Linked DNA regions of Nisaea sediminum. The protein of the gene in region 1 interacts with the protein of each later gene in a pairwise test. Links are inferred from orthologs where the notes say so. Each region holds a gene or a part of one and is shown in the gene's direction. Other genes may lie near its edges.

Region 1 (7,863 bases):
CGACGTCTTCATGATCGCCCCGAAGGGCCCGGGCCACACCGTGCGTTCCGAATATGTCCGCGGCGGCGGCGTGCCCTGCCTCGTGGCCGTCCACCAGGACGCCTCCGGCAACGCGCTCGAGATCGCGCTGTCCTACTCCTCCGCCGTCGGCGGCGGCCGGGCCGGCACCATCGAGACCACCTTCAAGGAAGAGTGCGAAACCGACCTGTTCGGCGAGCAGGCCGTCCTCTGCGGCGGTCTCTGCGAGATGATCAAGGCCGGCTACGAGACCCTGGTCGAAGCCGGCTACGCGCCGGAAATGGCCTATTTCGAATGCCTGCACGAAGTGAAGCTGATCGTCGACCTGATCTATGAAGGCGGCATCGCGAACATGAACTACTCGATCTCCAACACGGCCGAGTACGGCGAATATGTCACCGGCCCGCGCATCATCACCGATGCGGTGAAGGCGGAGATGAAGAAGGTGCTCAACGACATCCAGTCCGGCGATTTCGCGCGCCGCTGGATGCTGGAGAACCAGGTCAAGCAGGCCAGCTTCAAGACCATGCGCCGCCGTGCCGCCGAGCACGAGATCGAAGTGGTCGGCGAGAAGCTCCGCGCGATGATGCCGTGGATCTCGCAGAACGCCCTCGTCGACAAGGCGAAGAACTAAGAATCGGGTGTGCGGCGGCCGGAAACGCGCCGCCGCACACCGCTTATTCCGTACTCTGCGCCGACAGCTAAAGCGCCGAGACAATTAAAGTTCATAATCTCCTGATTCTTTGATATGATTCGGTTGTGACGTCGGCAATCGCGGATGGACGGCGGACCGATTGCACTGCGGGATATGTTTTTCCGTTGCGCGGCTGTTCCGAACTTTGGTCTATTCCGGCGACTGCCACCGCAGTTGAACCGATTTGAAAGCGCGCGACCGGGCCTCATCAGATGTTTTTTGCAAATCTTCTTGGCATGCTCTCCGCCGACATGGCGATCGACCTCGGGACCGCGAACACGCTGGTCTACGTGAAGGGACGCGGTATCGTCCTGAACGAACCCTCGGTCGTCGCCATCGCAACGGTTCGCGGAAAGAAGCAGGTGCTCGCCGTCGGCGACGAGGCGAAGCAGATGCTCGGGCGTACGCCCGGAAACATCCAGGCGATCCGGCCTTTGCGCGACGGTGTCATCGCCGACTTCGAAGTCGCCGAGGAGATGATCAAGCACTTCATCCGCAAGGTGCATAACCGGCGCAGCTTCGCCAGTCCGCAGGTTATCGTCTGCGTGCCCTCCGGCTCCACCGCCGTCGAGCGCCGCGCGATCCAGGAAAGCGCGGAAAGCGCCGGCGCCCGGCGGGTGTTCCTGATCGAGGAGCCGATGGCCGCTGCGATCGGCGCCAACCTGCCGGTGACGGAGCCGACCGGCTCCATGGTCGTCGATATCGGCGGCGGCACCACCGAGGTCGCCGTGCTCTCGCTCGGCGGTATCGTCTATTCCCGCTCCGTGCGCGTCGGCGGTGACAAGATGGACGAGGCGATCATCGCCTATATCCGCCGCAACCATAACCTCCTGGTGGGTGAGGGCAGTGCCGAGCGGATCAAGAAGGAAATCGGCTCCGCCTTTCCGCCGGAAGACGGCGTCGGCAAGACGTTGGAGATCAAGGGTCGCGACCTGATGAACGGCGTGCCGAAGGAACTGGTGATCGACCAGAGCCAGGTTGCCGAGAGCCTGGCCGAGCCGGTCAGCCAGATCATCGAGGCGGTCAAGGTCGCGCTCGAGCAGACCCCGCCGGAACTCGCGGCCGACATCGTCGACAAGGGCATCGTGCTGACCGGCGGCGGCGCGCTGCTCGGCAACCTCGACTACGTGCTCCGGCACTCGACCGGCCTGCCGGTCTCGATCGCCGACGATCCGCTGTCCTGTGTCGCGCTCGGCACCGGCCGCTGCCTTGAGGAAATGAAGGTCCTCCGCAACGTTCTCATCGGCGCCTACTGAGCCGGCGAGGGTTGCGGTAGGGGCATTCACTTAGGAAAGGCCAGGCAGGAAAATGGGGCGCAGACCGGCATCTTTCTCCCGCGTCGCCCAGCCTGTGCGGACCCTCTGGCAGCGCTTCGCCTTCACAGCGCTCGTACTCGCCGCCTTCGGCCTGATGCTGCTCGGCAAGGCCGATATCGTCATGGTGAAGCGCCTGCAGGTGGCCGCCGTCGATGCGATGGCGCCAATCCTCGAAGCTCTGTCCCATCCGGCCGCCGCGATCTCCAAGGGTGTCTCCACCGTCGTCTCGCTGCGTGACCTGCATGCCGAGAACGAGCGGCTGCGCGAGGAGAACGGGCGGCTGAAGCAGTGGCAGCATGTCGCCAATCTGCTGGAAAGCGAGAACAAGGCGCTGAAGCGTCTGACGAAGCATGTCGGCCCGCCACCGGCGAGCTTCATCTCCGCGCGGGTCATCGCCGAAGCCGGCGGTGCCTTCGTCCGCAGCGCCCTGCTCAATGTCGGCCGGCGCAACGGCGTCCGGCGCGGACAGGCGGTAATTTCCGAGGACGGTCTGGCCGGCACCATCGTCGAGGTTGGGGAACTGCATGCCCGCATGCTGCTCGTCACCGATCTGAACGCGCAGATCCCGGTGCTGCTCGGCGCCGCGCGCGATCCGGGGATCATGGTCGGCGACAATACGAATCTCGCGCGGGTGCTGTACCTGCCGCAGAACAGTGTGGTTTCGCCCGGCGATCTGGTGATCACGTCGGGACATGGCGGCATGATGCCGGCCGGGCTTCCGGTCGGAACTGTATCCGCTGTCACGGAGTCAGGCATCCGGATCAAGCCGGTGGTGGACTGGACGCATCTCGAGTTCGTGCGGGTCGTCGATTATCGCATGCAGGGGGTGATCCCAGGCCCGATGGACCCGCCGCCCTTCACGGTTCTGGCGCCCGATCCGGAGCCGAGCCTTGTCGAACGTCTCGGGGTGACGCGCGGAAAGACCGAGCGATGAAGACCGCCTTCGTCCAAAGAATGGATCTTTGGGCGCGCCACCTGATGCCGGCGGCGCTGACGCTGTTCCTGGTGCTTCTGAGCGCTGTTCCCTTGGGCATCCCTGGCTATGCGCAGGTCGCACCCTCTCTCACGCTCATGTCGGTCTTCTACTGGGTCGTCTATCGCCCGGACCTGATGCCGGCGGCGCTGGTCTTCGTGACCGGGCTCGCGGAGGATCTGGTGAACGGATATCCGCTCGGCCTCACCGCCATCGTCTTCCTCGCCGTTTACGGGGTTACCGGCACCCAGCGTCAAACCTTCGTCGGCAAGCCGTTCTTCATCGTCTGGGGCGGTTTCGTGCTGATCTCCTTCGGGGCGTTCGCGCTCGGCTGGATCCTGATGTCGGTCTTCTCCCTCGCCTGGATCTTCCCGGACACGGTGATGTTCCGTTTCGCCCTGACCGCGGCGCTGTTCCCGGCGGCGGCCTGGATCTTCGTTCGCGTTCACCGCTATCTGGTGCGATGATGAGCCGATGAAGAATCCCAAAGATCAGGATACAAAGCGGGCCTTTACGCGCCGCTCTCTGATCCTCGGGGCCGGTCAACTCGGCCTTGTCGGGGCCCTCGGCGCGCGCCTCTATTATCTCCAGGTCGTCGAGGCGGACCGCTACCGGACGCTGTCGGAGGAGAACCAGTTCAACCTCGAGCTGCTGCCTCCGACCCGCGGGCTGATCCTGGACCGTAACGGGATCGAAATCGCCTCCAACGAGGATAATTTCCGCGTCGACCTTGTCCCGGAGCAGACCAACGACGTCCGCGCCACGATCGAGGCGCTGCGCCAGATCGTTCATGTCGACGAATGGAACATCAAGCGCGTGTTGAAAGAAGTCTCGCGCAAGCGCAGCTTCGTGCCCGTGACCGTGGTCGAAAACCTGACGCGCGAGGATATCAGCCGCGTCGCGGTCAACGCGCCCTATCTTCCGGGCGTGAGGATCGAGGAGGGGCGCTCGCGCCATTACCCGTTCGGCTCCAAGGCGGTGAATGTGACCGGCTATGTCGCCGCGGTCTCCGACAGCGAGCTTACCGGGGACCCGGTGCTGGAGCTCCCGGATTTCCGGATCGGCAAGAGCGGGATCGAGAAACTCTTCGACGAGCGGATGCGCGGCGCGGCCGGTCGCCGCCAGGTCGAGGTCAACGCGCTTGGCCGGATCATCCGCAAGCTGCCGGGCGACGATGGCCAGCCGGGACAGAATATCCAGCTCACCCTGGACATGGACCTGCAGACCTACGCGCATGGAAGGCTCGAGATCGGCACCTCCGAGCGGGTCCCGATCGCGGATATCAGGGTGCAGGAAGCGCTTGCCCGCTCCGGCGTGCCGAAACGTTATCTGGAGAACGAGGACGGTACGGTCTTCCTCGACAAGGACGGCAACATCGTGCCGGGCGAGAGCGGCGGTGCGGTGGTGATGGACGTCCATACCGGCGAGATCCATGCGCTCGCTTCGACGCCGGGTTTCGATCCGAACAATTTCAACAAGGGGCTGAGCGCGCGCGACTGGGAGGACCTGCTCTCCAATCCGCGCCATCCGCTGACCAACAAGGCGATCGCAGGCACCTACCCGCCCGGCTCGACCTTCAAGATGATCGTGGCGCTGGCGGCGCTCGAGGCCGGGGTCGCGGGTCCGGAAACCCGGGTCTTCTGCAACGGTCATATGGATCTCGGCAATGCCCGTTTCCATTGCTGGAAGCGCTGGGGACACGGCCACATGGACGTCATCACGGCTCTGGAGCAGAGCTGCGACGTCTATTTCTACGAGGTGGCGAAGCGCGTCGGCATCGACCGGATCGCGGAAATGGCACGCCGGTTCGGGCTCGGGGAAAGCCTCGCCATCGAGCTGCCGGGCGAGCGCGGCGGTCTGATCCCGACCCGCGAATGGAAGCTCGCGGTGATGGGCGAGCGCTGGCAGAAAGGTGAAACCCTGGTTACCGGCATCGGCCAGGGCTTCGTGCTGACAACACCGCTGCAACTCGCCGTCATGACGGCGCGCATGGTCAATGGCGGCTATGCCGTGACGCCGTCGCTGGTGCGCAAGCCGGACGGGGCGATCCAGGAACCGCCGAAGGTGAATGTGTCGCGCACGCATCTGTCTCTTGTGCTCGAAGGCATGCGTCGCGTCGTCAACGGCCAGCGCGGTACGGCGCGGACCGCAAAGGTTCCGGGCGCGGATTTCGAGGTTGGCGGCAAGACCGGCACGTCCCAGGTGCGCCGGATCACCAAGGCGGAGCGCGCCGCAGGCGTGATCGACAACGAGGATCTTCCCTGGCACCGGCGCGACCACGGTCTTTTCGTCGGCTATGCGCCCGTGGCGGCGCCGCGCTACGCGGTCGCCGTCGTGCTGGAACATGGCGGGGGGAGCAAATATGCGGTTCCGGTCGCCCGCGACATCCTCGCCAAGGCGATGGAGCGGGACGGACTGAAATCCTCCGAGGCCGATCCGGTGAGCATTCTGCCGGATGGCGAACAGACGGAGCGGGGGTAAGCCATGTCGATCGGAATGCCGTCGAGTTCCCTCAATCCGCCCGAGCTTACGCTCGGTACCAAGCTGCAGCAGATCAACTGGGGGCTGATCCTGCTTCTGGTCCTGATCTCTTCGGTCGGCTTCGCGATGCTCTATTCCGCCGCCAACGGCAGCTGGACGCCCTGGGCCGTGCGCCAGGCGATCCGTTTCGGCATCGGTCTGGTCATCACACTCGGCATCGCGCTGATCGACATCCGCTTTCTGCTGCGCTGGGCCTACCTGTTCTACTTCATCACTCTCGGCCTGCTCGGCGTGGTCGAGATCGCGGGCGAGATCGGCATGGGCGCGCAGCGCTGGATCGATGTCGGGTTCTTCCGCCTGCAGCCCTCGGAACTGATGAAGCTGGCTCTGGTGCTGGCCCTGGCGCGCTACTTCCATCACCTGACCTTCGAGGAGGTCGGGCGCATCCGCAGCCTGTTCGCGCCGCTTTTCCTGGTGTTCGCGCCGGCCATCCTGGTGCTGCGCCAGCCCGATCTCGGCACCGCGGGCATGATCATCCTCGGCGGCGGCGCGATCTTCTTCCTGGCCGGCGTGCGGATGTGGAAATTCATCACTGTGCTGGTGCTCGGGCTCTCCGCGATCCCGGTCGGCTGGCAGTTCCTGCACAATTACCAGAAGAACCGGATCCTCACCTTCATCAACCCCGAGAACGATCCGCTCGGCGCCGGCTATCACATCCTGCAGTCGAAGATCGCCCTCGGTTCCGGCGGGCTGTTCGGCAAGGGCTTTCTGCAGGGCTCGCAGAGCCATCTGAACTTCCTGCCGGAGAAACAGACCGACTTCATCTTCACCATGCTGGCCGAGGAGATGGGACTGGCGGGGGCGATGTTCCTGCTGCTGCTCTATGTGCTGGCGCTCGGCTACGGTTTTGCCATTGCGCTGCGCAGCTCGAGCCAGTTCGGCCGCCTGCTGGCGCTCGGAACCACGACGACGCTGTTCCTCTACGTCTTCATCAATATCGCGATGGTCATGGGGCTGATCCCGGTGGTGGGCGTTCCGCTGCCGCTGATCTCCTACGGCGGCACCGCGATGCTGACGGCGATGATCGGTTTCGGGCTGATTATCAACTGCTACGTTCACAAGGATGTCGAAATCGGCCGTCAGGGGCTGGACGATCACCACCGCTGAAGCGTGGCTGAGGCTTTTCGAAAGTCGTTCCGATAGACTTTTAGACGATTTTTGAAGTAAACTTCGCGTGTTCGAGTTCTGCGCGCGGCTTTCTCCCGCCGAATCGCGCGGTCCGGCAAACCGGGTGAGTGCTGCAAGTGGACCAGATTGAACGCAAGAGTTTGAAGATCCTCGCCGACTCGACGCGGGAAAGCCATGGCGAGAGCGATCTGACGCGCAATCTCGAGGCCGCCGCCGAGACGGGCAACCGCGAACATTACGATCGCGCTAAGGACTCTTTCGAGGCCCTGCCGGCGGAACAGAAGCGCACGATCGGCGCCGGCGCCGTCGTGCAGGCCGAGACGGTGAAAATCGAACTCAAGCGCGCGAAAGCCGCGACCAAGGCAGCACCGAAGCGCGACGAGCCACAAGAGGTCAGCATGGACTGGCTTCTGGGAAAGACTGAGGCCCCGGCGAAGAAATTGCCGCAGACCGAAGCGAAATACCGCGAGCGAAAGAAAACCGAGCCGACCAAACAGGCGCCGCTGCCGGACGATGAGTCCGGAAACTGGAACTGGCAGGCCTTGCCGGACGATCCGCTGATGCCGAAGAAGAAGAAGGATCCGCTGCAGGAGCTGCGAGAGCAGATGCTCGGCCCCGATCAGGGCCACACTTGGCGCCGCTCGCTTCCGTCCGGCGAATAGCCGAAACAACCGCCTTCACCGATTTGTCGCTTTGGCCCGCACCGGGGGTTCGATAGAGTCGTCCTGCAACTCATGCAGGGGAACGGCCATGATCTTCCCAATCCGCCTGTTGACGGCGTTTGCACTCTGCCTCTCACTGAGCCTTGCCTCCCAAAACGCGCGGTCCGACTCCACCGACCTGGTGGTCCTGACCGTGAGCGGTCTGGTCTCGAAGCCGAACCGGGGTCCCTCGGAACCGTTCGGCGATGCCTTCCTGAACGCCCTCGAGGAGCGTTTCGAAAAGGCGCGCAGCTTCACCTGGGGCGAGCTGGAGGCCCTCCCACAGGTAGAGCTGGAACTCCGCTATCCGAATTGGCCGCGCGCGGTCCGCTTTCGCGGCCCGGCGCTGGAGGCCGTGCTCGAGAGCGCCGGCGCGGGGGGAAGCAGCGTGCTGGTGCAGGCGCTCGACGGCTACGCCCCCGGCTTCGAGCGGGCCGCCGTGCGAAAGGCCGGAATGGTGCTCGCGCTGGAGGCGGACGGCAAACCGATCCC
Region 2 (3,259 bases), on another replicon or contig:
AAGGCACCAAAGGCAAGAAGACTGCCGCCAAGCGGCGTCCGGCCCGGCGTCCGAGACTGTCGGCCCGCCGCATGCGGCAGGTGCTGATCGGCACCGGTTTCGCCGCCCTGACCGCGATCGTCGCCGGCACCGGCTGGCACGCGGCGCGCACCGGCGCGATCGGTCAGCTCGCCGCCGCCATCGACGATGCCGGCATCGCGGTGTCGAACGAGCTCGGCCTCGTCGTCTCCGACATCCTCGTCGAGGGTCGCTACCGCACGGAGCGCAGCGACCTGGTCGGCGCGATCGCGACTGACCGCGGCACCCCGATCCTCCGCGTCGATCTCGCGGCGCTGAAGGCGCGCGTCGACGCGCTCCCCTGGGTCCGCACCGCCACAATCGAACGGCGCCTGCCGGATACACTGTTCGTCCGCCTCGAGGAACGCACACCGCTGGCGCTCTGGCAGCGCGAAGGCGAGCTGACCTTGATCGACGATCTGGGCGTCGAGGTGCCGGGACAGAACCCGCGCCGCTTCGCCGATCTGCCCATTGTCGTCGGCGATGAGGCACCGGCCCGGGCCCGCGCCTTCCTCGCCCTCCTGTCGCGCGAGCCGGACCTGAACAAGCGCGTGCGTGCCGTCACCTGGATCGGCGAGCGGCGCTGGAACGTGCGGCTCGATACCGGGGTCGATATCGAGCTGCCGGAACGGGCGCCGGAGAAGGCCTGGTCCCACCTCGCGCAGCTTCAGCGCGACCATCACGTGCTCGACCGCGACGTGGTCGCCATCGACCTGCGCCTGCCGAACCAGCTCGTGGTCCGCGTCGCGCCGGACGTCTCGAGCCGTCTCCGCAATCCCGGAAAGGACACCTGATGCGCAAGAGCCTGGTCAAACCGCGCACCGGCACCGTCGCGATCCTGGATATCGGGTCGACGAAGATCTGCTGCCTGATCGCCCGGATCGGCGAGAGCGGCGCACGGATCGCGCCCGGCGAAGGCGGCAAGAGCCTGCCCGGCATCCGGGTCACCGGCATCGGCCATCAGGTCGCGCGCGGCATCCGCAGCGGCATGGTGATCGACATGGCCGAGGCCGAGGAATGCGTGCGCGCCGCGGTCCATACGGCGGAGAAGATGGCCGACGAGACCATCCAGCGGGTCTTCGTCAATCTCTCCGGCGGCTATCCGCATTCCCAAACCGTCGGCGTCGAGGTCGCGATCGGCGGCCAGGAGGTCTGCGATACCGACATGCGCCGCATTCTGAGCCAGTGGCAGAAGCTCGAGGTCGAGGCCGACCGCCAGCTCATCCACTCGATCCCGGTCGGCTATTCGATCGACGGCAGCCGCGGCATCCGCGATCCGCGCGGCATGTGCGGGGTCCGTCTCGGCGCCTCCATGCACATGGTCACCGCCGCGTCCAGCGCGGTGCGCAACATCGCCAGCGTGATCGAGCGCTGCCATCTTGGGATCGAGGCCTTCGTGGTTTCGCCCTATGCTTCCGGCCTCGCCTGCCTGGTCGAGGACGAGCGCGATCTCGGCGTCACCGTGATCGACATGGGCGGCGGTACCACGACCATGGCGGTCTTCTTCGACGGCAGCGTGATCTACACCGACTGCGTGCCGGTCGGCGGCGCGCATATCACGAGCGACATCGCCCGCGGTCTCGCCACCCCGGTGCACGAGGCCGAACGGCTGAAGACGCTCTATGGCAGCGCGATCCCGTCCAGCCTCGACGAGCGCGAGGTCATCGATGTGCCGCTGGTCGGCGAGCAGGACGAGACCCACCCCAATCATGTCCCGAAATCCCTCCTGATCCGGATCATCCATCCGCGTCTGGAGGAAACCTTCGAACTTGTTCGGGGCCGGCTGGAAGCCAGCGGGTTCGACAAGGTCGCCGGCCGCCGCGTGGTGATCACCGGCGGTGCCAGCCAGATGCCGGGGATCCGGGATCTGGCGCAGGAAATCCTGGACAAGCAGGTCCGTCTGGGCCGGCCGATCCGGGTCAACGGGCTGGCCGACGTCGCCAGCGGTCCGGCCTTCGCGACGAGCGCCGGACTGCTCGCCTACGCGGCCGATCCGGCACTCGACGCGTCCCGCCAGGGGCATGTCGCCAACAAGGAGACCGGAAGCGGGCTGTTCGGCCGCGTCGGCTCCTGGCTGAGGGAGAACTTCTGATGATCGAGACCCGGTTCCACCCCACCGCACATGCCGGCCCGCGCCCGAAAGGAACGGCCCGACAACCGAGCCACAGGAATTCAGTGACAGAACGTTCACCGACCCCGGCCGAAAGGCCCAATACCCGCGTGCTTCAGGCGCGCATCCCCCAGAGCACCCTCTAAACGCGAGAACAGGAGGCCACCCCCATGACCATCAACATCTCCGTCCCCACCGAAGACAACGACCTGAAGCCGCGGATCAGCGTGGTCGGCGTCGGCGGCGCCGGCGGCAATGCCGTCAACAACATGATCCGCTCCAACCTCGAAGGCGTCGAGTTCATCGTCACCAATACCGACGCCCAGGCCCTCAAGCAGTCGCTCGCCGACCGCACGATCCAGCTCGGCACCGGCGTCACCCAGGGTCTCGGCGCCGGCTCCCGGCCGGAAGTCGGCCGCGCCGCCGCCGAGGAAGCGATCGGCGAGATCATGGAGAACCTGCGCGACAGCAACATGGTCTTCATCACCGCCGGCATGGGCGGCGGCACCGGGTCCGGCGCCGCTCCGGTGATCGCCCAGACCGCCCGCGAGAACGGCATCCTGACCGTCGGCGTGGTGACCAAGCCGTTCCACTTCGAAGGCCAGCACCGGATGCGCATCGCCGATCAGGCGATCGAGGAGCTGACCCAGTATGTCGACACCCTGATCATCATCCCGAACCAGAACCTGTTCCGGGTGGCGAACGAGAAGACGACTTTCGCGGACGCCTTCAACATGGCCGACGACGTGCTGCATTCCGGCGTGCGCGGCGTCACCGACCTGATGATCATGCCGGGCCTGATCAACCTCGACTTCGCGGACATCCGTACGGTCATGAGCGAGATGGGCAAGGCGATGATGGGCACCGGCGAGGCGAGCGGCGAGAAGCGCGCCATCGACGCCGCCGAGGCCGCGATCAACAACCCGCTGCTCGAGGACACCACGATGAAGGGTGCCCGCGGCGTGCTGATCAACATCACCGGCGGCATGGACATGACCCTGTTCGAGGTCGACGAGGCCGCCAACCGCATCCGCGAGGAAGTCGATCCGGAAGCCAACATCATCTTCGGCTCGACCTTCGACGAGAAGATGG

What was found.
Region 2: the proteins of IG122_RS07470 (region 1) and ftsA interact in binary tests that used the Escherichia coli proteins (3 or more experiments, as listed by UniProt). The link is inferred for Nisaea sediminum from one-to-one orthologs.

The regions. Positions count from the first base shown.
Region 1 is NZ_JACZCQ010000003.1:495,832-503,694, reverse strand. What follows is about bases 1-2,946. They hold IG122_RS07470 (rod shape-determining protein), read left to right. Parts: upstream 1-924; coding sequence 925-1,968; downstream 1,969-2,946. Other genes in these bases: mreC (rod shape-determining protein MreC), read left to right, coding at 2,021-2,946; ilvC (ketol-acid reductoisomerase), read left to right, coding at 1-652. In the rest of the region: more of mreC, read left to right, coding at 2,947-2,962; rod shape-determining protein MreD, read left to right, coding at 2,959-3,468; mrdA (penicillin-binding protein 2), read left to right, coding at 3,476-5,482; rod shape-determining protein RodA, read left to right, coding at 5,486-6,649; IG122_RS07445 (hypothetical protein), read left to right, coding at 6,787-7,332; IG122_RS07440 (hypothetical protein), read left to right, coding at 7,421-7,863. UniProt on the Escherichia coli protein: Forms membrane-associated dynamic filaments that are essential for cell shape determination. Acts by regulating cell wall synthesis and cell elongation, and thus cell shape.
Region 2 is NZ_JACZCQ010000004.1:78,452-81,710, forward strand. Bases 1-2,999 are described here. They hold ftsA (cell division protein FtsA), read left to right. Parts: upstream 1-850; coding sequence 851-2,149; downstream 2,150-2,999. Other genes in these bases: IG122_RS09445 (cell division protein FtsQ/DivIB), read left to right, coding at 1-851; ftsZ (cell division protein FtsZ), read left to right, coding at 2,338-2,999. Outside these bases: more of ftsZ, read left to right, coding at 3,000-3,259. UniProt on the Escherichia coli protein: Essential cell division protein that assists in the assembly of the Z ring. May serve as the principal membrane anchor for the Z ring.